Regions from separate parts of the Caballeronia sp. ATUFL_F2_KS9A genome, predicted to be linked through region 1. Evidence: predicted binding sites of a transcription regulator. Region 1 holds the regulator's gene; each other region holds the start of a gene.
What was found. Region 1 encodes FliA, which starts transcription of late flagellar genes. Its sites were predicted from a motif close to CTAAAGTTTNNNNNNNNNNNGCCGNTA; they were not measured.

Region 1 (9,785 bases):
AGCACACGATGACCAAGCTGGCGGCAGCCATGACGCTCGCCGGCCTGTTCGCGGGGACCGCGGCTGCACAGCAGGCAGAAGACGTGAAGGTTGGCTACGCCGGCCCGCTGACCGGTGCGCAGGCGCACTACGGCAAGGACATGCAGAACGGCATCACGCTCGCCGTCGAAGACTTCAACGCCACGAAGCCGGTGATCGGCGGCAAGCCGGTTCGCATCGTGCTGAACTCGGCGGACGACCAGGCCGACCCGCGCACGGGCACGACCGTGGCGCAACGCCTCGTCGACGATGGCATCAAGGGCATGCTCGGCCACTTCAATTCGGGCACGACGATCCCGGCATCGCGCATCTACGCGAACGCGGGCATTCCCGAAATCGCGATGGCGACGGCGCCCGAGTACACGACGCAAGGCTTCAAGACCGCCTTCCGCATGATGACCTCCGACACGCAGCAAGGCTCGGTCGCGGGCGAGTTCGCGGTGAAGACGCTGAAGGTCAAGAAGATCGCGATCGTCGATGACCGCACGGCGTACGGCCAGGGTCTTGCCGACCAGTTCGAGAAGGCGGCGAAGGCGGCGGGCGGCACGATCGTCGACCGTGAATTCACGAACGACAAGGCTGTCGACTTCAAGGCGATTCTGACGAAGATCAAGTCGACGAATCCGGACCTCGTGTACTACGGCGGCGCGGATTCGCAAGCCGGCCCGATGGTCAAGCAGATGAAGACGCTCGGCTTCCGCGCGCCGCTGATGGCGGGCGAAATGGTGAAGACCGACACGTTCCTGAAGATCGCGGGCGACGCGGCTGACGGCACGGTGGCATCGCTCGCCGGCCTGCCGATGGACGAAATGCCGGGCGGCGCGGACTACTCGGCGAAGTACAAGAAGCGCTTCAACGAAGACGTGCAGACGTACTCGCCGTACGCCTACGACGGCGCGATGGCCATGTTCACCGCGATGAAGGCTGCGAACTCGACGGATCCGGCAAAGTACCTGCCGTTCCTCGCGAAGACCGACATGCAGGGCGTGACGGCGAAGCACCTGTCGTACGACTCGAAGGGCGATTTGAAGAACGGCGGGATTACGCTCTATAAGGTCGTCGGCGGGAAGTGGACGACGTTGCAGAGCGTGGGCGGGAAGTAAGCGTTCCTCGCATTGAGTCGAGAGAAAGCCTCGTGATTCGCGTCACGGGGCTTTTTTGTTGCCCGTCACCATCGCCCGAACCAAATTCTCCCGCGTCCACACGCTCATCAGCACGGCCGCGGCGACGTGCACGCAGACACAGACCTCGACCGCGATGGCGAGCCACGCATGAATCTCCTGCGGCCAGTCCTCGCCCCAGAACGCATCGAGCCGCATGATCCACCCGGACAGCGCGAGCGCGAGAATCAGGAACCAGAGAAGGAGCGCCATCAACCCGCCAAGCGGATTGTGCGAAACGTGATGGATCGGCCTGGCCCTGGCAAGCGACCTCAGATAGTCGACGAGATGCGAGCGCGTCGGCCACCACGCCGAAAACCGCGCATGACGCGAGCCGACGAAACCCCAAACGATACGCGCAACGACAAGCCCGGCCGCGACATACCCGAGCACGCGATGCGTGGAATCCGTCGGTCCGAACAGATTCCACAAGACGATGCCCGCGACGGCCCAATGCGTCAGCCGGACGAAGCCGTCCCAGACTTTCACGGCGCGAGCGTCATTCGACTTCCGACTTCACGACCGCCAGCGTCTTCGTGTCGTAATAGATCTCTACCTTCTTGCCGTTCTTGTCGTGACCGTAGATTTCGTAGCAGTTGCCATCGACCTTGAACTTGCGGATCTTGTAGCCTTGCGCTTCAAGCTGCGCCTTGGCATCCGATTCCTTCATCCATTCGCTCTTCGGATGCGCCGTGCAATCCGCCTTCGCGAATGCCGCACCCGAAAAGCCCAACGCCAACGACAAAGCCAGAACCTTAAGCATCGCTAACTCCCGGTGTTTTCGAACTGGCTACTCTACTGCCACCGGAAGCGCGCTGCAAGCAGCTTGAAAGTTTGTCCGCTAGCGCTTGCCTTGCTGGCGAATTTGTTCGAGTGTCGCGCCCGGCGTGCTCTGGTCCCGCGGAATGCGAATCTCGATCACCGCGGGCAAGCCGGATTCCCGCGCGCGCTCGAACGCGGGCATGAACTGCTCCGTCGATTCGACCAGCTCGCCATGCGCGCCGAACGCGCGCGCATATGCGGCGAAATCCGGATTCGTGAGCTCCGTCCCGTGCACGCGATTCGGATAATGCCGCTCCTGATGCATGCGGATCGTGCCGTACTGCGCGTTGTTCACGACGATGAAAATCACCGGCAGCCGATACTGCATCGCCGTCGCGAGTTCGTTGCTCGACATCATGAAGCAGCCGTCGCCCGCAAACGCGATCACCGTGCGGTCCGGATACAGCGACTTCGCGGCGATCGCGGCGGGCACGCCGTAGCCCATCGCACCGCTCGTCGGCGCGCACTGCGACCGGAAATGCCGATACGAATAATGCCGATGCAGCCACGTCGCGTAATTGCCCGCGCCGTTCGTCAGGATCGAATCGGCGGGAATCGTCTCGGCGAGCTGACGCATGATTTCGCCGAGCTGCACATCGCCCAACATCGGGCGCGGCTTGCGCCACTCGAGATACGCGGCGTGCGCGGCTTCGGCGCTGCCATCCCATGCAACGCTGGCGGGCGCTTCCAGCGAAGCCAGAAGAGACGCGATCTCCGGCATGCCCGACACGATGGGCAATTCCGCGCTATACACGCGCCCGAGTTCCTCCGCGCCCTGATGCACGTGGATGAGCGTCTGCTTCGTCTTCGGGATATCGAGCAGCGTGTAGCCGCCCGTCGTCGATTCGCCCATGCGCGGGCCGAGCACGAAGAGCACGTCCGCATCGCGCACGCGCGCGGCGAGCGCCGGATTGATCCCGAGGCCGACATCGCCCGCGTAGTTCGGATGGTCGTTGGAGAGCGTGTCCTGAAAGCGGAACGCGCAGCCGACCGGCAGTTTCCACGCTTCCACGAAGCGCGCGAAGTCCTGCGTCGCCTCGGCGGTCCAGCCGCTTCCGCCCGCGATCACGAACGGCTTCTTCGCGTTCGCGAGCAGTTCGCGCAGGCGCTCCATCTGCGCCTTCGACGGCGACGCCGCCACGCGCTGATATCGCGGCGCGGGCGGCACGGCATCGACAGTTTCGGTCAGCATGTCTTCCGGCAGCGCGAGCACGACCGGACCCGGACGGCCGGACATCGCCGTGTGAAACGCGTGGCTCATGTATTCAGGCACGCGGCGCGGATCGTCGATCTGCGCGACCCACTTCGCCATCTGCCCGAACATGCGCCGATAGTCGATTTCCTGAAACGCCTCGCGATCCATGTGATCGCGAGCGCATTGGCCGATGAGCAGGATCATCGGCGTCGAGTCCTGAAACGCGGTGTGCACGCCGATCGACGCGTGCGTCGCGCCCGGCCCGCGCGTCACGATCGCGACGCCCGGCTTGCCGGTGAGCTTGCCGACCGCCTCGGCCATGTTCGCCGCGCCCGCCTCGTGGCGGCAGACGATCGTCTGAATCTGCTCGGTCTCGTCATGCAGGGAATCGAGCACGGCGAGGAAGCTCTCGCCGGGCACGCAGAACACGCGCTCGACGCGGTGATGGACGAGCGCATCGACGAGCAATCGCGCGCCGGTGGTTTGATCCTGTGAGGAAGGGACAGCGGACGTCATGCGAAGAAGTCTCCTTTGATTGTCCGGCGCGGCTTCGATGCGCGCGGAGCCTAAAGCTTACGCCGCCGCGCCCACGCGCGGAAACGGGCGAAGCGGAATCTTTTTCCGGGCAAACGCCCGCCCTTGCGATGCACGGCGCGCTTCCATCAGCCGAAATACCCCTTTTTCTCACCCCTTATCCAGCGATGGACAAAGACTCAAGTTCGCAATAATGGCTTCACTGAAAAGCGGACACGGCAACGAGCCAAGTGGGTCCGCTTGCTAAAGATCGCAGTTTCACCTCATCGGGGGCAAGTTTGAACATTCGTAAATTCATCGGCGCGAACAGCCGCGACGCACTGCGCCAGGTTCGTGAAGCGCTCGGCCCCGATGCCGTCGTGTTGTCCAATCGCACGCTCGATGACGGCTCGGTCGAGATCGTCGGCGTCGCGGACAGCGACATCGCGTCGATCTCGCCCGCCGCGAAGGAACAGGCAGCACGTTCGGCGGGCACGTCGCGCGCCGCGCTGGCCGCCGCTGCAGCCGCGATGCCGGCGAAGCAGTCGGCCGCGAATCCGTACGCGAGCGGCGATGTGTTCTCGTCCGTCTTCGGCGCGAACACCGATGCGGACGATGAATTTCACGCCGAGCCGGAAGCTCGCGCAGAAGACGACACGCCGCCGACGATGGCCGATTCCAATCCGTGGCTGATCGAGCATGCGAAGCGCATCGCGCAGCAGGCGTCGATGCCGTCGAACCGTCCGCTGACCGCGTCGGCTGCGATCGCACGCGGCATGGGCGTGCCGGTCCCGGTGACTGCGCAAGAGACGCGCGTCGAAAAGACGGCGGACTCGGCCCGCTACGCCATGCGTCAGCAAACGAAGCGCGCGGAAGCCGCCGTCGAGCCGAAGGTCCAAACGCCCGACTGGGCACGCGAAGCCGCGCAAATCGCCGCGCGCCGCGCCGCGCAGAAGATCAACGCGAGCGCGCCGCACGCCGAAGCAGCCGAGGCGAACGCCGCGCCGGCATCGAAGGAACACGCATTCGATGGCTTGCCCGCGAACGCGGCGGCCGTCGTCACCGAAGCGATCCGCACGCGCATGGAGCAGGTCGTCAACGAAACGGTGATGAACGAGCTTTCGTCGATGCGCTCGATGATGGAAGAGCACTTCTCCGGTCTCATGTGGGGCGAGCGCCAGCGCCGCAACCCGACGGGCGGCGCGCTCACGAAGCGTTTGTTCGCCGCCGGTTTCTCGGCGCAGCTCGTCCGCATGATGGTGGACAACATGCCGGAACTCGAGAGCGTCGAAGGCGCGCTCGAGTGGGTGCAGCAGGTGCTCGAATCGAACATTCCGGTGATGGACAGCGAAGACGCGCTGATGGAACGCGGCGGCGTGTTCGCACTGATGGGCCCGACTGGCGTCGGCAAGACGACCACGACGGCCAAGCTTGCCGCGCGCTGCGTGATGCGCTTCGGCGCAAGCAAGGTCGCGCTGCTCACGACCGACAGCTACCGTATCGGCGCGCACGAGCAACTGCGCATTTTCGGCAAGATTCTCGGTGTGTCGGTTCACGCGGTGAAAGACGGCGCGGACCTGCAACTCGCGCTTTCGGAACTCCGCAACAAACATATCGTGCTGATCGACACGATCGGCATGAGCCAGCGCGATCGCATGGTCTCGGATCAGATCGCGATGCTGTGCGGCGCGGGTCATCCGGTGCAGCGCATCCTGCTGCTCAACGCGACGAGCCACGGCGACACGCTCAACGAAGTCGTGCAGGCCTACAAGAGCGCCGCGGACCAGCCGCCGCTCGCGGGCTGCATCCTGACCAAGCTCGACGAAGCGACGAATCTCGGCGGCGTGCTCGATACGGTCATCCGCTACAAGCTGCCGGTGCATTACGTGTCGACCGGTCAGAAAGTGCCGGAGAACCTGTACGTCGCGACCAAGCGGTTTCTCATCAAGAGCGCGTTCTGCATCCCGCGCGACAACTCGCCCTTCGTGCCGCAAGACGAAGAAACGCCTGCGCTGCTGTCCGCGTTGTCCGCGCGCGCCACGACCGAACTGCATGAGGTGCACTTTGGATAAGTTCGTGCTCGACCAGGCGGAAGGCCTGCGACGGCTCCTTACGCGCGCCGGTTCGCGCGTGGTGGCGATCGCGGGCGGACCGGCGGGCATCGGATGCACGTCGGCGGTGGTGAATCTCGGCGCGGCGCTTTCCATCCACGGCAAGGACGTGCTCGTGATCGACGAGCACCGCAACGCGGGATCGGTGAGCCGTCTCGTGGGCACCGAAGACGCGGGCGCGCTCGCCTCGGTGATGTCGGGCCGGCGCATGCTCGGCGATGCCGTCGAGCGCACGCCGTTCGGCTTCTCGCTGATGGCCGCGCCGCGCGACGAACGCATCGTTCACGATGCCGCGCAATGCCGCGCGTTGCTCGACGGTCCGGCGGACATCGTGCTGATCGATGCGCAACTCGATCGCCACGGCGCGCTGTCGACGCTCGCGGCGCAGGCGCATGACTTTCTTATTGTGACGCGGGTAGCCGCGTCGGCGATCACCGAGGCGTATGCGTGCATGAAACGACTGCACTACGCCCATGCGATCGGCCAGTTCCGCGTGCTCGTCAATCACGTGCAGAACCCGGCCGACGCGGCGGTCGCGTTCGACAACCTGTCGGGCGTCGCGAGCCGGTATCTGGCCGTGTCGCTCGTGCAGGCGGGATATGTGTCCGAGGATGCGCGCGTCGCTCGGGCGATGGAACTCTCACGCTGTGCAGTCGAAGCGTTCCCGGCCACGGCCGCGGCGCGCGACTACCGCGCAATCGCGGCGGAGCTCCTGCACTGGCCGATGCGCCCCGCGCCTTATATGCGCGATGCGGGCGGCCAGGCCGACGCGCGAAATCCGGTTAGCGACTCTGTACAGGGCGCGCGGGAGGCGTCGCATCGTGCGGCTGCGCTTCACGACTTTGCATTGAGCAGCACGGCGTCGATGTGATCAAGATAGGTGACCAAGATGTATAACGCCCAAGGCAAACTCTCACAGTCGGAAGTGCTGACGAAATACGCACCGCTCGTTCGACGGCTGGGGCTTCAACTCGTCGCCAAGATGCCGGCGAGCGTCGATCTCGACGATCTCATTCAGGCCGGCATGATCGGCCTGCTGGACGCGGCGAGCCGCTACAAGGAAGATCAGGGCGCGCAGTTCGAAACATATGCGAGCCAGCGCATCCGCGGCGCGATGCTGGATGAGCTCCGCGCGAACGACTGGCTGCCGCGCAGCATGCGCAAGACGTCGCGCGAAGTGGAATCGGCGGTGCACAAGGTCGAGCAGAACCTCGGCCGCGCGGCGAGCGAGCAGGAAATCGCCGAGCACATGAAGATGCCGCTCGACGAATATCAGTCGATGCTTCAGGACTTGCACGGCAGCCAGCTGATCTATTACGAAGACTTCGATCGCTCCGCCGACGACGAGCCGTTCCTCGACCGCTATTGCGTCGATCGTTCGGATCCGCTGTCCGCGCTGCTCGACGACAGCCTTCGCGGCGCGCTGATCGAAGCCATCGACAAGCTGCCCGAGCGCGAGAAGCTCCTGATGAGCCTCTATTACGAACGCGGCCTGAACCTGCGCGAAATCGGCGCGGTGATGGAAGTGAGCGAGTCGCGCGTGTGTCAGTTGCACAGCCAGGCGGTCGCGCGTCTGCGCACGAAGCTGCGCGAGCAGGCGTGGACGAGCGTCGAGGCCTGACGTTCTCTAGCTGATCTCGAAGTCCCGCGTCTCGGCGAAGACCGTTTTCCCTTCGCCGAGACTTTTCGCGCGGTACATCGCGCGGTCGGCGGCGCGCAGCACGGCGGTCATGCCGGTTTGATGCGCGGACGCCGCGCTCGAAAGCAGGCATGCGCCGATGCTCGCCGATACCGACACCGGCCGCTCCTGCACCGACGTAATTTCGCCGAGCGCCGAATGGATGTTGTCGGCCACCGACAACACGGCGTCGCGGTCGCGCATCTGATGCGCGAGCACGACGAACTCGTCGCCGCCCAGACGCGCGATGGTGTCCGACTTGCGCATGCGCTTCGCGAGCGAGTCCGCGAAGGCTTGCAGCAGCAGATCGCCGACGGCGTGACCGTAGGTATCGTTCACTTCCTTGAAGCCGTCGAGATCGATCAGAAGGAGCGCGGTGGCGTGATCGCCATTGGCTTCGGGCGCGTTCATCGCGCGATCGACGACTCTTTCCAGCGCGTACCGGTTCGACAGACCCGTGAGCGGATCGGTCGATGCCTGACGCGCTAGATCGCGATTCGCGTTGCCGAGCCGATCGACGAGCACGCTCAGATACACCGATGCGCCGAGTACGCTCAGCGCGAGCCCGATCGCGGCGGGAAGATTCTCGTGCCACCACGGCTGCCAGACGGCCATCGCCGTGACGATGATGAGCGCCGTCGCGCACGATACGGCGAGCGTGCGCTTGCCGTATCGGCATCCCGAACCGATCAGAAACCAGAACATCACCCAGAGAAGCGGCAGCGCCGTTGCGCCGCCCGCGGCGAGCGCGAGCCCGAGGATCGTCTGATCGGCGATGGTCGTGACGGTCAGGCGCGCAACAGAAGGCGCGCTCATGCGGCTGACGATCAGAAGCGTGATCGCCCCATAAGACACATAGAGCGCGACGAGGCGCGTGGTCAGGAAGGCATCGTGTGAAGGGCGGAGCCACGCGAAAACGCCGTAAGCCAGAAGAACCACCGCTCCCATCCAGACCCGCAGCGTGGCCTGCTCGCGTTCCGGATTCCGGTGTTCGGACCATGCGAAGGCATAAGTCCGGCGTGCCGGTTGATGCGCCTGCTCCATACTGAACCCCTGGATGGTGATTTCTTTCTTTTATCTTGCTGCCAAGTACTGCGGCCCCGTCGCATGGCATCGGCTGAATGGAGTGGTATCGAGTTGCACCGAGCGAGCGATCCGCTATTTTGCAACGTTTTGCGAAGACGCTGTGTTTCGTGTAAGAACAGCTTAAGAACGTCCATTTCTCATTCACGGCGATGCGCGACGAATCCATTTCTTTGGCTGCCGAATGGCTGCCCGTTTGCAATAGCGAAGACGTGCCGGAAGGCGGCGCGCGCGGATTCATCGTGGCCGATGAGCGGATCGTCGTGTGGCGGGACAGCATCGGCGCGGCGCATGCGTGGCGCGATTACTGTCCGCATCGGGGCGCGCAGTTGTCGCTCGGGCATGTGATGCGCGATCAGATCGTGTGTCCGTATCACGGCTGGAGTTACGACATCGAAGGACAGTGTTTGCGGATTCCGTCGAATCCTTCATTGCGTCCGTCGAAGCGCGCGTGCGCGACGACTTTCGTTTGCGAAGAGAAGTACGGCGTTATCTGGATGTGTTTCGGCGAGCCTGCGTATGCGCTCGATTTCTTTCCCGAAGCCGTGATTCCCGGTGGCCGGCGCATCAATCTCGCGCCGCAGACGGTGAGGTCGTCGGCGCCGCGCGTCGTCGAGAATTTTCTGGACATGGCGCATTTCTCGTTCGTGCATGCGGGGATTCTGGGCGAGGACACGCATACGGAAGTGCCCGATTACGAAGTCGTCGCGAGCGATGAAGGTCTGGAAGCGCGGCAATGCCGATACTGGCAACCGGCGGGAATGCCGGGGCAGGGCGGCGGCGCGATGATCGATTATGTGTATCGCGTGAAGCGGCCTTTGATCGCGAAGCTGACGAAGATGGCGTCGGGCGGGCAGGGCGCGCTGCATATCATGCTGGCGGCGTCGCCGGTGACGCAGACAGAGACGCGCGCGTGGCTCGTCTCGATTCACGAGGATGATTCGACGCATTCCGATCGCGAGCTATACGACTTCAATATGGAGATTTTGATGCAGGACACCCCGGTGGTGGAGTCGCAATGGCCGCAGCGCTTGCCGCTCGATCTCGATGCGGAGTTGCATCAGAAGTGCGATCGGATGGCGGTGGCTTATAGGAGGTGGTTGGCGGGGATGGGGTTTGGTTGGGGGACGACGACGGCGAATCGCGACGGCGGACTCGAGTAGTTTCGACTGCGACGGCTGTCG
Region 2 (9,785 bases), on a different contig from region 1:
ACTGAGTGTAGAAATCCGACGCGAGCACACAGGGCGCAGTCAGACCACACGCCCAGGCCGGGAAAACCGCCGTGCTCGGAGCAGAGGCCGGGCGGCGAGCGTCGATTCTGTTGCGCCATATTCGCAACGACGCTGCCGCTTTCGGTAAGCAGGTGCAGGTTCTCGAATACTTAAACGTATGGCCGCTGCGCAGGGGCGCAGGGGAGAAGATCATGAAAAGCTTGAACTTCCTGACGCATCAGGAGATTTTCAACAGCGCAGTCCAGCATCTTTTCGGACAAGGGCAAGCGGCTTTGCTTCCGCGGGGCGGCGGCGCCTATCGCGGATACTGCGGCGGCTGCCCTGTCGGGAGCTTCATCAAGCCGCGCGACTATGTCACCGCGATGGAAGGCGTGCCCATTCGCTTCATCGCGAAGCCGCCCGAGCAGGTGCCGGCGTACATGGATGTCGGCGTCGTGGCGCTGAAGCGCGCGCTGCTCCGTTCGCGCATCAACGTGTTCGATCCCAACACCGTCGAGCTGCTGTCGTGCCTGTAGAACGTGCATGACGTCTTCGGCAAATGGGAATGGCGCGAGCGTTTGACGTCGATCGCGCGTCAGTTCGGGTTGTCAGCCGAACTTCTTAAAACGGCCGCGTGATATTGCAGGTGCTGTGATGTTGAGCCCTATTACGATGTTGAGCCCGAAGGACATTTACGAGCGCGTCAGCGAGCACTTGCTGACGCAGCGCGCGGTCTCGGAAGACGACAACGGTTCGTGCAGGCTTCGCAGTCCGGAAGGCCGCAAGTGCGCGATCGGGTCGCTCGTGCGCGACGATGTGTACGAGCCGGAGCTGGAAGGCGTCGGCATTTCCTACTATCGGCATGCGCGGGACGGCGGTCTGCTGCGGGCGCTCTACGCATCGAACGTGAATGCCTACGATCCGAACATCATCGATCTGCTGATCGAGCTGGAGGAAGTTCACGACTACGCCGAAATCGAAGAGTGGCCGGCGTTGCTCGCGGCGCTTGGCAGGCGTCACGCGTTCGTCTGAACGCCCTCGCTAAAAAAGGCAATAGAAACGAAAACGGCGGTGCGCCCTTACGGGTCGCACCGCCGTTTTGCCGTTCGGCGCGAGGATCCGTAAACCCTCGCCCGAACAAGACGCTTAGTGCATCTTCTTCGGCAGCATCTGGCTGCGCAGGCGCTTGCGCAGGCGCGCGACAGCGGCGGCCTTCTTGCGCTTGCGCTCGGTGGTCGGCTTTTCGTACGACTGGCGCTCGCGCAGTTCGGCGATCAGGCCATTGCGCTCGATGGTGCGGCGGAAACGCCGAATCGCGACATCGAACGGCTCGTTTTCTTTGAGGACGATAGTGGTCATGTAAATCCTGGTTTGCTAAACGTATTTTCAAGCGCGCGACGACTGCGAGTTGCCGCGCCCCGGCACTCCGATCGTCCGCCGGACGTGAGAACGGCGCGACGGACACGAGCAAAGCGGCCACGGAGGCCGGAAAAGAGAGCGTTGAGATTCAGCCGCGGAAGCGGCAGGCGCTTTCGAAAGAACCACACGAAGGCGCGTTTCAGAGCCGTTCGCCGCTGTTGGTTGACGTTGTCATTTTCAGCGGCGAAGGCAAAAAATCGGGCACATTTCTCGATTCGGGCGCGATGTTACCAGAACACCGCGCCATTGCCAACTCCCGCGCGCCGGCCAACTCATTGATGCAACAGAACTATTTCTGCCACGCGCTGGCTTCGTCGAGCAGATGGATATCGTCGGCTGCGAGTTGCAGGCGCGTCGCGGCGGCCAAGCTCTCCAGTTGCGCGACCGACGTGGCGCTGGCGATCGGCGCCGTCACGCTCGGGCGCGCGATCATCCACGCGAGCGCGACCGTCGCGGGCGTCGTGTCGTTGCGTTTCGCGACTTCGTCGAGCGCGTCGAGAATCTCGAGGCCGCGCGGCGTCAGATACTTTTCGACGCGCGAGCCGCGCGCCTTGTGCTGCGTGTCCGCCTTCGACCGATATTTGCCCGACAGAAAGCCGCTCGCGAGCGCGTAATACGGCACGACGGCGATCTTGTGCTGTTCTGCCACCGGTTCGAGACCGGTCTCGTAGCCCTCGCGGTCGTAGAGGTTGTATTCGGGTTGCAGAATCTGATACGCCGGCAAGCCCGAATCCTTCGCGACTTTCAACGCCTCTTCTAGCCGCTCGCCCGTGTAGTTCGACGCGCCGATCACCCGCACCTTCCCCGCCTTGATGAGCGTCTGATACGCGTCGAGGGTTTCGTCGAGCGGCGTGGTTTCGTCGTCGTAATGGGAGAAATAGACGTCGATGTAATCGGTCTTGAGACGCCGCAGCGAATCGTCGACGGCCGCCGCGATGTTCGCCGCCGAGAGCCCGGCGCGCGTGGACAGCTTGCCGACTTTCGTCGCGAGCACGACCTGGTGGCGCTTGCCGCTTTCCCTGAACCACTTGCCGATGATCGTCTCCGATTCGCCGCCCTGATGCCCGTCGACCCAGGCGGAATAGACGTCGGCTGTATCGATGAAATTCAGCCCGTGATCGACGAACGCGTCGAGGATCGAGAACGACGTGCGCTCGTTGGCAGTCCAGCCGAACACGTTGCCGCCGAAGACGAGCGGCGCAACTTTCAGTTCCGATGTGCCGATATTGCGTGTCTGCATGTGCGCTCCGAATGCGTCGTGAGGGACCAAAAAGCATACGCGCGAAATCGGCGCCTTGCCGGGCAAGGCTTCGCGGCCTCGCAACAGAATTCGTTACACAAATCGTTTGCGCGGGCCTTAAGTTTTTTTCGAGGGGCCCGATAACCACAAGTAGGCGGCCGGCTATCACCGAGCGCAGGACCGCCAGGCAACTTACTCGGTGCTTTAGCCAAAGCCAGATACAGTCTCCCAGGAGAGAACAAAATGATCGGTATCAACAGCAACATCAACTCGCTGGTTGCACAGCAGAACCTCAACGGCACGCAAAGCGCGCTGTCTTCGGCGATCACCCGCCTCTCGTCGGGCAAGCGCATCAACAGCGCTGCTGACGACGCAGCAGGTCTCGCGATCTCGAACCGGATGCAAACGCAGATCAACGGCCTGAACCAGGGCGTTTCGAATGCGAACGACGGTGTGTCGATTGCCCAGACGGCTTCGAGCGCGCTTTCGTCGATGACCTCCAGCCTGCAGCGTATCCGTACGCTGGCCGTGCAAGCCGCGAGCGGCTCGCTCTCGTCGAGCGACCAGGCTTCGCTGCAGAAGGAAGTTTCGCAGCAGATCGCCGAAGTGAACCGTATCGCTTCGCAAACGACGTACAACGGCCGCAACATTCTTGACGGTTCGGCTGGCAGCCTGAGCTTCCAGGTCGGCGCGAACGTCGGTCAGACGATCAATCTGGACCTGAGCCAAGACATGGGCGCGAACTCGCTCGGCGGCGGCATGGTGCAGAAGGGCAACACGCTCGGCACGTTCTCGAACCTGTCGCTGTCGTCGAGCGGCGCCTACGCCTCTTCCGGCGCGACGATCACCTCGATCAACGTGCTGTCGGACGGCAAGGGCGGCTTCTCGTTCACCGACCAGAACAACGTCGCGCTGAGCTCGACGGCCGTCACGGCCATCTTCGGCTCGGGCACCGCAGGCACGGGCACGGCTGCAGCACCGCACGAAAACACGCTGACGTTCAGCACGAGCATTGCCGGTTCGATGGGCGCATCCGTGAGCTCCGCGATCACCACCCTCAACGCGTCGATCAACAAGATCAACAAGCCGGACACGGTCGCGAACCTCGACATCAGCACCACGACGGGCGCCAACGTCGCGCTGGTCTCGATCGACAACGCACTGCAGACGCTGAACAACGTGCAGGCAACGCTGGGTGCAGCCCAGAACCGTCTGAGCGCAATCGCTTCGTCGCAGCAAGCTGAATCGACCGACCTGTCGTCGGCTCAGTCGCAGATCACCGACGCGAACTTCGCGCAGGAAACGGCGAACCTCAGCAAGGCTCAAGTGCTGCAACAGGCTGGTATCTCGGTGCTCGCGCAAGCGAACTCCCTGCCGCAGCAAGTTCTGAAGCTCCTCGGCTAAGCGGTACGCCAAGGTAGCACCCGACGCCGGATCTTCATCCCGAAGATCCGGCGTCGGGCCGTCCCGGCGACGAAACCACGTTTCGATCTCTTGCGTGTGCACCCGCGCCCACGAGTGCACACGCAAGAGTTTGTTTCCCGCAACGAGCAGTTGACTGCGATCACGCGCAATCAGGCGACAGCGCGATACACGGAGTTACCCGATGTCCACGATCAGTACGGCCACCACGGCGGCGACCGCCGCGCAGACCCAGGCGTCCGCGAACGCGGCGCTTGCCGAAGCAGCGCAATCCATCATCAGCGGCGCGACGGGCAACTCGTCGATGGACGTCAACGCGCTCGTCACCGCGATGGTCAACGCGAAAACGGCCGGCCAGAGCGCATCGCTCGCCGCCGCGCAATCGAACGACAACACGAAGCTCTCGGCGATCGGCACGCTGTCGTCGGCGCTCTCGACGCTGCAAACCACGATGACGAGCCTGACCGACGGCTCGCTGATGTCGACCTTCACGACCAACGTGACGGGCACCGGCATCACCGCATCGGGCGCCGCCGGCGCCGTGGCGGGCAGCTACGACGTGACGGTCTCGCAGATAGCGAAGGCGCAATCGCTGACGTCGACCGGCTTCGCGACGGACGAAAAGCTCGGCACCGGCACGATGCAGATCAGCGTCGGCTCCAAGTCGATGTCGATCAACATCACGAGCAGCAACAACACGCTTTCGGGCATCGCCGCCGCGATCAACAACGCGTCCGGCAATCCGGGCGTGAGCGCGACGATCGTGACCGGCACGGACGGCCAGCATCTGGTGCTCAACTCCACGACGACGGGCGCGTCGAACGTCATCTCGACCACGATCACCGGCGCGGCCAGCGGCAGCGACCTGAACAAGCTCGGGGTCTCGTCGACGGCCGGCGCAAACGGCGCGGCGTCCACGATTTCCGACGATTCCGTCACCAACGGCTGGTCGCAAAGCGCGACCGCGCAGGACGCGATGTACAAGGTCGGCGGCGTCGCGGGCACGAGTTCGAGCAACACGGTCACGAGCGCGATCAAGGGCGTGACGCTGAACCTGACGGCGGCGGCGGTGACGACCCCGGCGAGCACGCAGACGGTCACGATCTCGCAGGACACGTCGTCGATTTCGAGCGCGATTTCGAACTTCGTCAGCCTCTACAACACGGTCGTCTCGACGATCAACTCTTATACGTCGTTCAACAGCAGCGCGTCCGCGGGCTCGCAGGGCGGCGTGCTGCTCGGCAACTCGGCGGTCAACACGATCAAGAATCAGCTTTCCGCGATCATCGGCAGCGCGGTCGGCAAGGGCAGCGGCTCGATCTCGCTGGCGTCGCTCGGCATCAGCCAGGTTTCGTCACTCGATGCGACCGCGGAGCAGCCGGCCGGCACGCTGACCATCGACAGCGACAAGCTCACCGACGCGCTGACGAACAACGCAACCGGCGTGTCGCAGCTTTTCAACGCGATCAACGGCGTCGGGGCGCAGCTGACCGACAAGATTTCGAGCTATCTGAGCACGGGCGGCCTGCTCACGTCCGAGACGGATTCGATCAACAAGGATCTCGCCAACATCTCGACGCAGCAGACGACGCTGACCAACTACGCCGCGCAGCTCACGTCGGACTACAACGCGCAGTTCACGGCGCTCAATACGCTGATGGCGAGCATGAACCAGAACACGCAATATCTGACGGCGCTCTTCGGCGGCACGAACAGCGCGGGCGCGATGGCGACCAACAAGTCCTAAAAGCGGAGAACCGGCACGATGAACCAGGACGCTCTCGTCGAACAACTGTTCGCACTGACGAAAGACATGGAAACGGCGGCCACGCTCGCGGACTGGCCGCGCGCAGCGGAGCTCGATGCCGCGCGCACGCCGCTTTTGCAGGCGCTGACGCGCGAGCAGAGCCCGCAGGCGCTCGCGAAAATCCGCGAAATCCAGGGTATCGACGCTGCCGTGCTCGCGGACGCGAGCGCGACCCGCACCGGTCTCGCCGCCGAATATCACGCGGCGATGAAGCGCGTGAACGCCGTCAACCGCTACCAGCAAGGCGCGCGGTTCTAGAAACACCGCGCTTTCGCTTCAGTTTTCCCCCGATGCCCGCTTCACGCGGGCATTTTTTCGCCCGCTGGCGATCCCCCGAATTGCGGCGGCTTTCCCGCTCATCTCCGCGCTTCGGTTTGGCGGCCTCGCTTGGATAATCAGTTCAATCGCAAGGAGCACGCCGAAGATCATGAGCATTTCCCTACAGGTTCCGGACGCCACGACGCTGACGCCGGAGCAACAGTTCGAGCAGGACATCGCGACCGTCATGCAGTCGGCGCTGGAGAATCATCACGCCGGCAATCATGCCGACGCCGAAGCGCTCTATCGCGCGATTCTCGATCACAAGCCGGATCACGCGGACGTGCTGTACAACCTCGCGGTTCTCTTTATCCAGACGCAACGTCCGGACGACGCGGTGCCGCTGTTCGAATCCGTGCTCGGCCTGCGTCCGGACAACGGCCAGTACTGGGTCTCGTACATCGACGCGCTCGCGCGCACCAATCAGACGCAGGCTGCCTGGTTCGCGGTTGAAATGGCGCAGCAGCGCGGCGCGCGCGGTCCGGCGATGGACGGCCTGATCGAGCGCCTGTCGCACCCGAATGGCTACGCGGCGGCCGTGCTCGCCGAGGCCTCGCAGCTCGCGCGCCTCGCGCCGAAGACCGTCGATGGCAGCGCGGACGACGCGTCGCAATCGACCGCCGGCAAGCGCGGCAATCCCACGCCGCAGGACCTGAACCAGTTCGCGTCGCTTTACAACAAGGGCCGCCATGAGGAAGCGATCAAGCTGGCGCGCGTGCTCGTCGAACGTTATCCGCATCACGTCGGCGCGCAGCGTTCGCTCGGCCTGGCGCTGTACTCGCACGGCCGCTTCGTCGAAGCCATCGAGCCGCTCGGCCGCACGGTCGAGCTGGAGCCCGCGGACCAGCATTCGCGCATGCTGTTCGCGAGCGCGCTGCAGGTTCATGGCGACAACGTCGGCGCCGAGCGGCAGTGCCGTCTGGTGATCGCGCGCGACCCGAATCACGCGGAAGCGCATCGCGTGCTCGGCGTGTCGCTGTCGGCGATGCGCCGTCACGCCGAAGCCATCGAAGCCTGCGAACGGGCGATCGAGCTCGCGCCGAAAAACGGCGACATGCACGGCGCGCTCGGCGTCGTGCTGATGGACGACGGTCAGATCGCGCGCGCCGAAGGCACCTTCCGCAAGGCGCTCGAGTGCAACCCGATCGACTTCATTTCGCACAGCAATCTGCTGTTCTGCCTCACGCACCGTACCGATCTGACGCCCGTCGCGCTCTTCGACGAACATCGCGAATTCGACCGCCGTCACGGCGATCCGGCGCGCCGCCTGTGGCGCGCGCACGAGAACGCGAAGGATCCGCACAAGACGCTGCGCGTCGGTCTCGTGTCCGGCGACTTGTTCCGCCACGCCGTCGCATCGTTTCTGGAACCCGTGCTCGCATTGCTCGCGAAGGATCCGGGCATCGAGATTCACGTCTACAGCACCCATGCGCGCGAGGATTCGACGACGCAGCGCCTGCGCGGCCACGCGCCACGCTGGAACGTCGTCTCGGGCTTGTCGGACGATGCGTTCGTCGAGAAAGTGCGCGCCGACGGCATCGATATCCTGATCGACCTGTCGGGCCATACCGGCCGCAACCGCCTGCGCGCCTTCGCACGCAAGCCCGCGCCGGTCCAGGCGTCGTGGATCGGCTATCCGCAGACGACCGGCGTCAGCGCCATCGACTATTACTTCGCGAACCGCACGCCGCATTTCTCGCCGATCGACGACCAGTTCGTCGAAAAGATCGCGTACCTGCCGGCGGCGGCGCCGTTCCTGCCCGATGCGAATTCGCCGCCGGTCAATCTGCTGCCCGCGCTCCACAAGGGCTACGTCACGTTCGGCAGCTTCAACCGCGTGTCGAAGCTGCGCCGCGAGGTGATCGCGCTGTGGGCGCGCGTGCTGCACGCCGTGCCGGATTCGAAGATGCTGATGGGCGCGATGCCCGACGACAGCGCCGTCGCCGAACTGGGCAAGTGGTTCGCCGAAGAAGGCATCGCCGCGGACCGGCTTTCGCTGCTCAAGCGCTCGAACGTGTCGGTGTATCTGCAGCAGCATCATCAGGTCGATCTGTGTCTCGACACCTTCCCGTATGCGGGCGGCACGACGACGCTGCACGCGCTCTGGATGGGCGTGCCGACGCTGACGCTGCTCGGCGACACGATGCCCGGCCGCGCGGGCGGCACGTTGATGAGCCAGGTCGGACTCGAATCGTTCATCGCACGCGACGCGGATGAATTCGTCGCGAAGGGCGTCGCGTACGCAAGCGATCTGAATGCGCTCGCGGCCCTGCGCACCGGCATGCGCGAGCGCTGCTCGGAATCGGCGCGCTTCCGTCCGGACGTGATCGCCGCGAGCATGAGCCACGCGCTTCGTCACATGTGGCAGCGCTGGTGCGCCGGCCTGCCCGCCGAATCTTTCGATACCGAACTCCTCGCCGCCGCGCCCGCCGCAGCGAATTCAGCAGCCACCACGCAAGGTTGATCATGAGCGCCATTCCTCTCTTTCGCGAGCAGCCCGCCATCGACGAGCGTATCTTCGTCACGCAGCCGCATCTGCCGCCGCTCGACGAATTCGTTCCGTATCTCGAGAAGATCTGGGAAAACAAGACGCTGACCAACGGCGGGCCGTTTCATCAGCAGCTCGAACAGGCGCTGTGCGAATACCTCGGCGTGCAGCACCTCGCGCTGTTCTCGAACGGCACGATGGGTCTCGTCACCGCGCTGCAGGCGCTGCGCATCACGGGCGAAGTGATCACCACGCCGTATTCGTTCGTCGCGACCGCGCATTCGCTGCTGTGGAACGGCATCAAGCCGGTGTTCGTCGACGTGGACCCGGTCACGCTGAATCTGGATCCGCGTCAGATCGAAGCCGCCATCACGCCGCAGACCACCGCGATCATGCCGGTGCACTGCTACGGCCAGCCGTGCGACGTCGAAGCGATCCAGGCGATCGCCGACAACTACAACTTGAAGGTGATCTACGACGCCGCGCACGCGTTCGGCGTGCGCAACGAGGCGGGCAGCATCCTCACGCACGGCGACCTGTCGGTGCTGAGCTTCCACGCGACGAAAGTCTTCAACACGTTCGAGGGCGGCGCGATCGTCTGCCCGGACGCGAAGGTGAAGCAGCGCATCGACCATCTGAAGAACTTCGGCTTCGTCAACGAGACGACCGTGGTCGCGGCCGGCATCAACGGCAAGATGAGCGAAATCAATGCGGCATTCGGCCTGTTGCAGCTTCAGCACATCGATCGCGCGCTCGCGCGCCGTCAGGAGATCGACGCGCTGTATCGCACCCTGCTCGCCGACGTCGACGGCATCGTGCCACTGCCCGGTCTCGCGGGCGGCGCGACGAACCACTCGTATTTCCCGGTGCTCGTGCAAAGCGACTACAAGCTGACGCGCGACGAGCTGTATCAGCGTCTGCGCGATCACGAGATTTTCGGCCGCCGCTATTTCTATCCGCTGATTTCGGATTTCCCGATGTATCGCGGCCTGCCCTCCGCGCAGCCGAGCCGACTGCCGAACGCGCAGGAAGCATCGCGCAAGGTGCTGTGCCTGCCGATCTATCCGGCGCTCGCGGACCGCGACGTCGAG
Region 3 (9,785 bases), on a different contig from region 1:
CGTGATCTGGCTTCTGCAGGAACGCGCCCGCCGCCTTCGCGTGATCGATACGAACGCTTTTGCTCATGCGCGCGCTCCGTTCAGAACCTGCGCGATGTGGATGAACTTCGCATCGGCTTTCATGCGCTCGGCGCAGCCTTGCTGATGCATGAGACACGACATGTCGCCCGACACGATGTACTCCGCGCCCGCGCCGACGTGATCGCGCACCTTGTCCTGACCCATCCGCACGGAGACGGCCTCTTCCGTCACCGAGAACGTGCCGCCGAATCCGCAGCATTCGTCGGGACGCGCGGGCGCGACGAACTCGATACCCCTCACCCGTTCGAGCAGCGTGCGCGGCTTCGAATACGGCGTTCCGGCCACTTCAGAATTCGACGTTTCGCGCAGATGCCGCACCGCGCTGCAACTGTTGTGCAGCCCGACCTTGTGCGGAAATTCGGCCCACGGAAACTCGCGCACCTTCAGCACGTCGTGCAGGAATTCGACGAGCTCGAACGTATTGCGCCGCACCTTCTGCACGGCGCTCGTCTGCTCGATCGCGGTGAAATGCTCGCGTACGTGATGCGTGCAACTCGCCGATGGCCCGACGACATAGTCGTAGTCGGCGAAATTGCGCGCGAACACGCGCTCGGCGCCGGCAGCCTCCTTGTGTGCGCCGCTATTGGCCATCGGCTGGCCGCAACAGGTCTGATCCTGCGGATAGTCGACGTCCACGCCCAGCCGTTCGAGCAGTTCGAGCGTGGCGATGCCGACTTGCGGATAAAAAGCGTCGATGAAACAGGGGACGAACAAGGCGACTTTCATGACGGGTTCGGCGATTTGGTAAGCTTGGTCTGACCAAGACTTTAATGAGATGCCTCTTTCGTGTCAAACTCGGGCATTCCCCGGCTTTCACCTCGCATTCACGTCGAACGATGACTTTCCAGCCCGTCCATGCGCATTCCTACGCCCGCGTGCGTCTCTCCGATGTCGTGTCGGGACAGATCCGGGAATTGATTTCGAACGGCACGCTGCTGCCGGGCCAGCGCCTGCCCGCCGAGCGCGATCTGGCGGAGCAGTTGAACGTGTCGCGTCCGTCGCTGCGGGAGGCGTTGATCCGTCTGGAGTCGGACGGATTCATCCGCGCGGCCGGGCGCGGCGGTTTTGTCGTATCGGATGTGACCGCGCCGCTCGTGTCGCATCCGCTCGCCGCCCTGCTCGAGCAACAGCCGAACGCGAGCGCCGACGTTCTCGAACTTCGCCACGGCCTCGAAACGCTCTCGACCGCCTACGCCGCCGAGCGCGCCACCGACGACGATCTGGCGCGCATCGCCGCTGCCTTCGACGCGCTGCAAAACGCCGTCGCCGAAAAAAGCACGCGCATCGCGGAGAGAGACGCGGCGTTCCATCTCGCCATCGCGGACGCGACGCACAACGTCGCGCTCACGCACGTCATGCACGGACTCAATGAACTGGTGCGCGAATCGATGCTCACGTCGCACCGTCTCGTCGATTACGACGACGAAGTCGAAGCGAACCTGATGACGCAGCATCGCGCGATCTTCGATGCGATCGTAGCGCGCGATCCGGCGCGGGCGCGGGAGTGCGCGGGCGCGCATCTCGATTACGTGCGCACGCTGTATCGCGATGTTCCCGCGAAGAAAAACCGCGCGGCCTGATCCAATCACATTACGAATCTGTAAGCCGCAAGAAAGTGATGATAGGACGTCGCCTACACGCATTTCGGACACGCACGGCTAACGCGGGCGGCGCATCCTCGCGATACTGAAACCGTCGAAAACAACATGCGAAGGAGGACAACATGCCTTATCTACTCGGATGGCTGCTCGGCGTGCCGGTCATCGTGCTGGTGATTCTGTATCTGATCTTTCATTGACCGCATGCGGGCACGAGATGCATCGAAGAGCCAAGGGCGTCGATACAATACGACGCCCTTTCTCTTTTCCGAAGGATGACGATGAACCGCTCCGTCCTCGCGCTCGCCGCATCGCTCGCACTTTTCTCCGGCGCCGGACTCGCGCACGCGGAGGAAATCGCGAGCGTCAACACCAACTTCCGCTTCACCGGATCGGACCGCGTGACCGTCGATGCGTACGACGATCCGCTCGTCCAGGGCGTCACCTGCTATGTGTCCCGCGCGCGCACGGGCGGCGTGAAAGGCACGCTGGGCATCGCCGAAGATCCGACCGAAGCGTCGATCGCGTGCCGCCAGGTCGGGCCGATCAAGATCGCCGAACCGCTCAAGCAGAAAACCGACGTGTTCTCGGCCGGCATGTCCTTCATCTTCAAGACGCTGCATGTGGTGCGCGTCGTCGATACGAAACGCAATACGCTCGTCTATCTGACTTACAGCGACCGCATCGCGACCGGCAGCCCGAAAAACAGCGTGACGGCGGTTCCGATGCCCGAGGGCACGACCATACCGGTGAAGTGACACGCAACTGTCCGGCCGGGCGCGAAGCAAAGTTGTAAACTGGGCGATTCCGCTTATCTCAGAATTGCTCGATCATGCACGCCGACCGTTTCCGCAACGCCGCACGCTACTGGCGCTCGCCGCTCGTGCCGGACGCGGACATGGTCACGGCCGAATACTACGATCACGAATTCTCGCCGCACTGGCATGACGCCTATACGGTGCCCGTGATCGAGGCCGGCGCGGAGTGCTTCGACTATCGCGGCGCGCATCACGTCGCCGAAGCCGGTTCGGTGCCGGTGATCAATCCCGGCGAAGTGCATACCGGCGCGCGGGCCGTCGATGCGGGCTGGCGCTATCGCGTGTTCTATCTGCCGGTGCCGTTCGTCGAAACTCTCGCGCGCGACCTGTCGGGGCGGCCGGAATCGTCGCCGTGGTTTCCGGATGAAATCATCCGCGATCCCGATCTCGCGCGGCGTTTGGAGATCGCGCATCGCCTGCTGGAAAACGGCGCCGACCCGCTCGCCGCGGAACTGGCGCTCGTCGATGCAGTGACGACGCTGCTCGGACGCCACGCGCTCGAACGTCCGCGCATCGCGCCGCTCGCCGCCGACGCGCACCGCGTCACGACGATGAAATCCCGCCTCGCCGAGGATCTCCTCGAACCCGTCACGCTCGCCGAACTCGCGCAGACGGTCGGTCTCTCGACCTTCCACGCCGCGCGCCTCTTCACGCGCGAAACCGGTCTCGCGCCGCATGCGTGGCGCAATCAGCTGCGGATCGTGCGCGCGCTGCCGGCGTTGCGCGCGGGCGCATCCGTGACGGATGTCGCGGCGGCGAGCGGTTTCACGGATCAGAGTCACTTCACGCGCCATTTCAAGCGCACGTTCGGCGTGCCGCCCGGCCGCTGGCGTTAGGCGGTCCGGCCTCGGGAAAGCGCAAGAACGTACAAGCATTCTCATCGACGTTTTGCGTATCCTCGCTTCCATAGGAGGAAATCTTGAAAGCAACACCTTTGCGCGAATTCGCCGCCGGCGCACGCGACACCATCCCGATGATGATCGGCGCCGCGCCCTTCGGCGTGATCTTCGGCACGCTCGTCACCGCAAGTCCGCTCACGCTCTGGCACGGCCAGTTGATGTCGCTCGTCGTGTTCGCGGGCGCGGCGCAGTTCATCGCGGTCGGCCTGATCGCGTCGCACGCGAGCTTCGCCGTCATTCTGGCGACGACGCTCGTCGTCAATCTGCGTCATGTGCTCTATTCCGCGACGCTCGCGCCGTATGTCGCGCATCTGCCGCGCCGCTGGCGCTGGGCGCTCGCGGGCATGCTCACCGACGAAGTTTTCGCCGTCGCCTACGCGCACTATCAGAAGCGCGCGCCGGGCGAGATCGGGCCGCACTACTTCTTCGGCTCCGGCGTCGCGATGTATCTGAACTGGCAGTTGTGGACGCTCCTCGGCCTCCTGTTCGGCGCCGCGTTTCCCGGACTGAAATCGCTCGGGCTCGACTTCGCGATGGTCGCGACGTTCATCGCGATCATCGTGCCGCAGCTCGTCGCCGTGCGCTTCGTCGCGGCGGCGCTCGCATCGGGCGTGCTGTCCTTCGCGTGGCAAGACTGGCCGTACAAGCTCGGCCTGCTCGCGGCGGTGTTCGTCGGCGTGGCCGTCGGCATGGTGCTCACGCTGATGGAAAACCGTCCGCAAGCGAAGGGCCACGCGAAACATCGTCTGAAGAACGCGAAGGAGCGCACGCAATGAACTACGTCACGCTGATCTTCGGCATGGCGGCCGTTACGTTCGCGATCCGCGCCGCCGTGTTCGTGCTGGGCGAACGCCTGCCCTTTCCGCCGATCGTCCGCACCGCGCTTTCGTTCGTGCCGGTGACGGTGCTCACCGCGATCATCGTGCCGATGACCGTCTCGCCGCACGGCAACGGCGCGGAAATCACCTGGCGCAATCCGCAGCTCGTGGCTGCGATCGTCGCGATCATCGTTTGCGCGTTCACGAAACGGCCGCTTTTGACGATTGCCGTGTCGCTCGCGGTGTTTTTCGCGTGGCAGTTCGCCGTGCTGCGCTAAACGTTTTCTCTCCATCAGCCGTTAAACGGCTTTCAAAGAGCATCGAAGAATCCTCAAGTTCCCGAAGCGCGCGCCGATAACAGAAACGAATGGACTCCGCCTGAGACGCGGCGCCGACAGCTTTTCCCGCCTTCGGAGATCGAAGGCGGAACCGGGAACCAACATGCGTCAAATCACCTTATCGTTACGCGACGAGACCATCGCTTCGCTGCAGCGCGATTTCGAAGCGTTCACGCGTCTGTCGCTGAAGCTGGATCCGCAATTCGTCACGCCTTCGTTCGAGGACTTCCTGCGCGCGAAGCTCCTGGACAACAACACGCCGCTCACCGAGCAGGCGGTGCAGCGCATGCTCACGCACGGCCAGTACGCGTGGGCGAAGCGCGCGCTCGACAAGGAGTTTCCGGACGTCGTCGAGATCCTGATCCGGCAGGCAGCCGAGCACGGCTTCGCGTTCGCGATCCGCGCGGACTGGACCGCCGAGGATCTCGTCAAGGCATCGCGCGCGTGGGCGACGGCGATCGTCACCGAAGCGGACGGCGACGTATCGCAAGTCGACATGCTCGCCTCGCAGATCAAATCGGCGGCGGCGGATATTCGCGAAGTCGAGGAAAAGATGCAGACGCCCGCATGGCGTCTCGCCGATTCGCTACGTCAGCGCGTGTATGAAACCAAAATTTCGGTGGAGACGAGCATCGGTTCGACCGCGCGCGAGAAGCTCGGCGAACTGCGCTGCCTGCTGCGGCTCGGCATCTTCTATGGCTCGATCCAGAAGCAGGAAGCGCAGCAAGTGCTGGAATATCTGCGCTCGCTGCGGCCCGAGCTTTTCGTCGAAGAGCCTTACGACGGCTACACACGCTTCGCAGCATGGCTGCGCAGCATCTTCTCGCCGTCGCCGCGCGCGCCGCGTGCATCGCGCGCGCAGCGCTGAGATTCAGGTCAGTCCCACATTCCCTTTAGGCGCGCCGCGATATCGATCTTCGCTTTCGCGGCCGCAGCCAGCCCCGCCGCCGTCGGCGCAGCGGGCGCGATGACGGGCGGCCACGCGGCCGCTTCGAAGTTCTGCATCAGATGCGGCGGAATGAAACGCGTGCGCTGCGCCCATACGTGACGGTCGCCGAGATGCGTCTGGTTGTACACGTAGAAGCGCTGCGGCGTGATGATGTGCAGGTCTTCCTTCGCGCGCGTCATCGCGACGTATAACAGCCGCCGTTCCTCGTCGAGTTCTTCGTCGCTGCCCGTGCCGAGATCGGACGGAATGCAGCCGTCGACGCCGTTCAGCACGAACACGTTGCGCCATTCCTGGCCCTTCGCCGAATGGATCGTCGAGAGAATCAGATAGTCTTCGTCGAGCAGCGGCACGCCGGATTCGTCGCTGGTCGCGTCGGGCGGATCGAGCGTCAGTTCGGTGAGAAAGCGCTCGCGCGTGGGATACGTCGCCGCGATGCTTTCCATCTGCAACACGTCGCCGATGCGGATCGCCGCGTCCTCGTGATTGCGTTCCAGATGCGGCTCGTACCAACGCCGGATCATTTCGAACTCGGCGGGCCAGCCGGAGTCGCGGCCGCAGAGCTTCGCCATCAGGCCGACGAAACGCGGCCAGTCCTCCGACGCGCGCGCGGGCGCCTGAAACGCGGCGATCGCATTCGACGCCACCGCGTCCGGCGCGCTCACGCTGTCGAGCAGGCGCCCGGCGATCGCCGGTCCGACGCCCGGCAACAACTGCGCGACGCGAAAGCCCGCGACGCGATCGCGCGGATTCTCGGCCCAGCGCAACACCGCGAGCACGTCCTTGACATGAACGGAATCGAGAAACTTCAGTCCGCCGAACTTCACGAACGGAATGTTCCGGCGCGTCAATTCGATTTCGAGCGCCGCGCTGTGATGCGCGGCACGAAACAGCACCGCCTGCGCCTTGAGCTTCATGCCGCCTTCGCGCGCTTCGAGCACTTTTTCGACGACATAGCGCGCCTGATCGGCTTCATCGGCGACGGCAACGACGCGCGGCTTTTGCGCCGATGCCTTGTCGGTCCACAGATTCTTCGTGTAGCGCTCGGTCGCGAGGCCGATCACCGCGTTCGACGCTTCGAGAATCGGCAAGGTCGAACGATAGTTGCGGTCGAGCGTGACGGTCGCGGCGGGCGGATCGAAGTGGCCGGGAAAATCGAGGATGTTGCGCACCGTCGCGCCGCGAAACGAGTAGATGGATTGGGCATCGTCGCCGACGACGGTAAGGCCGCGCCCGTCCGGTTTCATCGCGAGAAGAATGGATGCCTGCAGACGGTTCGTGTCCTGATATTCGTCGACGAGAACGTGATCGAAGCGGCTCGCGAGATCGGCGGCAATCGACGGCTCCGCCGCGAGATGCGACCAGTAGAGCAGCAGATCGTCGTAATCGAGCACGCTTTGCGCCTGTTTCGCGCTGACGTACGCGGCGAAGAGGCGCTTCAGGTCCGCTTCCCACTCGCGGCACCACGGATACGACTGATCGAGCACGGTCGCCAGGGACGCGCCGGTGTTGACGACGCGCGAGTAGATCGCGAAGCACGTCGATTTGGCGGGAAAGCGCTTTTCCTTCGACGACAAACCGAGCTCGTGCCGCACGAGGTTCATGAGATCGGCCGAATCCTCGCGATCGTTGATGGTGAACGACGGCGCGAGCCCGACGAGATCGGCGTAATCGCGCAACAGCCGCGCGCCGACGCTATGGAACGTGCCCGACCACGACAAACCCTGCGCGATTGCGCTTCTCGTGCCGAGCGCGTTCATTGCGATGCGCGACACCCGCCGCGTCATTTCGAGCGCCGCGCGGCGCGAAAACGTGAGCAGCAGGATGCGATGCGGATCCGCGCCTTTCACCAGCAGATGCGCGACGCGATGCGCGAGCGTGTTGGTCTTGCCCGATCCCGCGCCCGCGATGACGAGCAGCGGCCCGCCCGCGCGCCCCGGTTCGTCGACGCCGAATTCGACGGCCTGACGCTGCGCCTCGTTGAGCTTCGCGAGATAGTCGGCGACCTGTTTCGTGGTGGATTCGTCGGCGGTGTCGGGGAGCGTGAGCACGGGAGAAAGGCGGCGGGAAATGAGTGACGCACACTGTATATCCATACAACCCGCACGCGCAAGCCTTTGGCTCGACAAGGGTTTTGGCCCCAAATGCAACGAGCCCGGCTCGCACGGAACCGGGCTCGCATCGCTGCAAAAGATTTGCGTCAGTCGGCCTTCTTCGCGTTCTTGAGCTTCGCTTCGGCGGCGGCTTCATTGGCGTCCGATTGCGCCTCGGTCTTTTGCTTGTCGGCCTTGGCTTGCGCGACGGCCGCCTTCTTGTCGGCCTTGCTCTGTTCCTTCGCGGCCTTTTGATCGGCGGCAGTCGGCGTATCCGACGCCGTTTGTGCGAACGATGCCACGCTCGCGCTCGCGAACGTCCCCGCGATCAGCGCGGCCAGCAGTGCATGAGTTTTTCGATTCATGGTCTTCTCCCTTGTTCGATGCCGCGAGCCGCGCCAAACGCGAGCTCGCGGCGATTCCCGGTTCGCCCGCTTAATGCTGCAAGCCGGTGTCCTTCGGTGCGTTCGGCTCGGTCGCGTTCAATTCGGCCTTGGCGGCGTCCTTGTCCGCCTTGCGATTGATCTTCGCGTTCTTCACCTCTTCCTTGTACTGCGCCTTGGCCTGCTCGGTTTGCGCCTTCAATTCGGCCTTCGACGCCTTCTTCGACGCGCTGTATTCGGCGTTCGCCTTCGCATTGGCATTGCGGCGCTCGACGAGCGGATCGGTCGGCGCGGGCGCGACGAGGTTCTGCGGCGGCGGCGTCATCGGCTGTTGGGCTTGCATCGGCTGCACTTGCGCTTGCGTTTGAGTCTGCACCGGTGCGGACTGGGTCGCGGTTTGCGCATAAGCGCCCGAAGCGGCGAAAGTGGCGAAAGTGGCGATGGCGGAGCCGATAAAAAGGATTCGTGCGCGAGTCATGAGCTAGTCCTCTCTTTAGTTGGCGTCGGCGGCGCTCTTACGACGATGAAACGAGCGATCCGCGCGACTTTTGTCGATTGGAAAGATGACCGAAGCTGCATCGATCAAATGGTCGGACCGGCGGTCAATCGGGCAAGTTCGCGAAAATCAGTCACTGTTACCGACGGTTTCATCTGGCTACATTTGCCAACGAGCGCGCTTGAGTGGGGATTACCGGTCCTCGCGATCCCTGAGCACGGCGCATGCCCGGCCACATCGTCGGTATCTCGCTCTTCCCAGCAGCCGCAGAGCGGGTTTCATCCGTTGAAGCTCGACGCGCAAGTTGCGACCACGGGCGAGAAACAGACGGTGGGCCGCATAACAGCAGGTAACGGCCCCGACGCTAACAAGACAATCAACAGGGCAACGATGTGACAATCGGTGACAGTTCATGGCACCGATATTGAACTATCGCACGGTACGATGATAATCATTAGTCCTGCCACTTAAATCGAGGCAGGCGCAACCTGACTGTCGGTCAGGCCGATAGAAAGGCTTCGCGTTCCTGTCCCGGTCTGAACGTCAGTGCGAACCCGATTTCCTTTGGATTTTCTGAATAAGAATCGAGATGGCAACATCAGCAACTGCTGCAAGACCCGCTTCGGCGCCGCAACCTGCGTCTGCACCCCAGCCCGCTTCAGGTGGCCAACGCAGTGCGCCTGCAGTCCCTCGTAACGCACCGCAAGCGACGCCGCCCGACACAAAGGTCAAGAAGTTGTCGTTTGCCTTCCCGTTCCTGAAGAAGGGGCAGAGGGATACGGATGCGGCAGTCAGGTTCACCGACGAACACGAGATTTACCAACTGCTCTCGGAGAAGGAACCCGGCGGAACCTTCTTGGTGAGTAAGAAAGGCTTTTGGCACGGCGGTATCCACATCACCGACAGCGGCGCGGGCAGCAAGCTGGATTTGAAGCAAGGCGTGCGATGCATTGCAGATGGCCACGTCATTGCATACCGGGTGGACCGGACTTATCCGGTGAGCCAACTCGGAAACGTGCAAGCGCCCTATAGCACCGGATTCGCTTTGGTTCGCCATTCGATGGAGTTCCCGAAAGGCACGAAGCTGACTTTCTATAGCCTGTACATGCATCTGCAAGCGTACGAGGAGTATGAGCGCGATACGGGCAAGGCCAAACCGGCGTATCTATCTGCGCTTGCTCAGTACAAAGTCACGTCCTATGCGCGGGACAAGGCAGCTCCGAGCCGAACCGGTCAGGCGCCAGATGCTAGTCAGCAAGGTTTGAGAATCCGCAGCGCTCCGAAGACGGGCCGTGGAGCAAGTCCGGCGCTTGGC

Region 2: a site for FliA is predicted at 2,776-2,802, ahead of NCS67_RS00240 (flagellin). Genes of this name have one in related genera too.
Region 3: a site for FliA is predicted at 4,545-4,571, ahead of NCS67_RS09180 (DUF4088 family protein). Genes of this name have one in related genera too.

Annotation. Positions count from the first base shown of each region.
Region 1 is NZ_JALQEK010000022.1:1,393-11,177, reverse strand. It holds gene NCS67_RS12795 (branched-chain amino acid ABC transporter substrate-binding protein) at 1-1,142, shown strand, start outside; gene NCS67_RS12790 (cytochrome b/b6 domain-containing protein) at 1,185-1,688, opposite strand; gene NCS67_RS12785 (PepSY domain-containing protein) at 1,699-1,962, opposite strand; gene NCS67_RS12780 (thiamine pyrophosphate-binding protein) at 2,041-3,732, opposite strand; gene flhF (flagellar biosynthesis GTPase FlhF) at 4,029-5,801, shown strand; gene NCS67_RS12770 (MinD/ParA family ATP-binding protein) at 5,794-6,711, shown strand; gene NCS67_RS12765 (RNA polymerase sigma factor FliA) at 6,730-7,461, shown strand; gene NCS67_RS12760 (GGDEF domain-containing protein) at 7,468-8,562, opposite strand; gene NCS67_RS12755 (Rieske 2Fe-2S domain-containing protein) at 8,775-9,764, shown strand.
Region 2 is NZ_JALQEK010000001.1:47,076-56,860, reverse strand. It holds partial or broken gene NCS67_RS00260 (hypothetical protein) at 213-638, shown strand; gene NCS67_RS00255 (hypothetical protein) at 655-1,032, shown strand; gene rpsU (30S ribosomal protein S21) at 1,147-1,359, opposite strand; gene NCS67_RS00245 (aldo/keto reductase) at 1,709-2,659, opposite strand; gene NCS67_RS00240 (flagellin) at 2,903-4,063, shown strand; gene fliD (flagellar filament capping protein FliD) at 4,266-5,828, shown strand; gene NCS67_RS00230 (flagellar protein FliT) at 5,847-6,146, shown strand; gene NCS67_RS00225 (tetratricopeptide repeat protein) at 6,316-8,670, shown strand; gene vioA (dTDP-4-amino-4,6-dideoxy-D-glucose aminotransferase VioA) at 8,673-9,785, shown strand, end outside.
Region 3 is NZ_JALQEK010000010.1:124,703-134,487, forward strand. It holds gene NCS67_RS09145 (lactate utilization protein B) at 1-67, opposite strand, end outside; gene NCS67_RS09150 ((Fe-S)-binding protein) at 64-807, opposite strand; gene NCS67_RS09155 (FadR/GntR family transcriptional regulator) at 918-1,661, shown strand; gene NCS67_RS09160 (CreA family protein) at 1,961-2,437, shown strand; gene NCS67_RS09165 (helix-turn-helix transcriptional regulator) at 2,512-3,333, shown strand; gene NCS67_RS09170 (AzlC family ABC transporter permease) at 3,471-4,172, shown strand; gene NCS67_RS09175 (AzlD domain-containing protein) at 4,169-4,492, shown strand; gene NCS67_RS09180 (DUF4088 family protein) at 4,656-5,420, shown strand; gene NCS67_RS09185 (ATP-dependent helicase) at 5,429-7,549, opposite strand; gene NCS67_RS09190 (hypothetical protein) at 7,699-7,956, opposite strand; gene NCS67_RS09195 (hypothetical protein) at 8,027-8,452, opposite strand; gene NCS67_RS09200 (hypothetical protein) at 8,498-8,866, shown strand; gene NCS67_RS09205 (glycoside hydrolase family 19 protein) at 9,060-9,785, shown strand, end outside.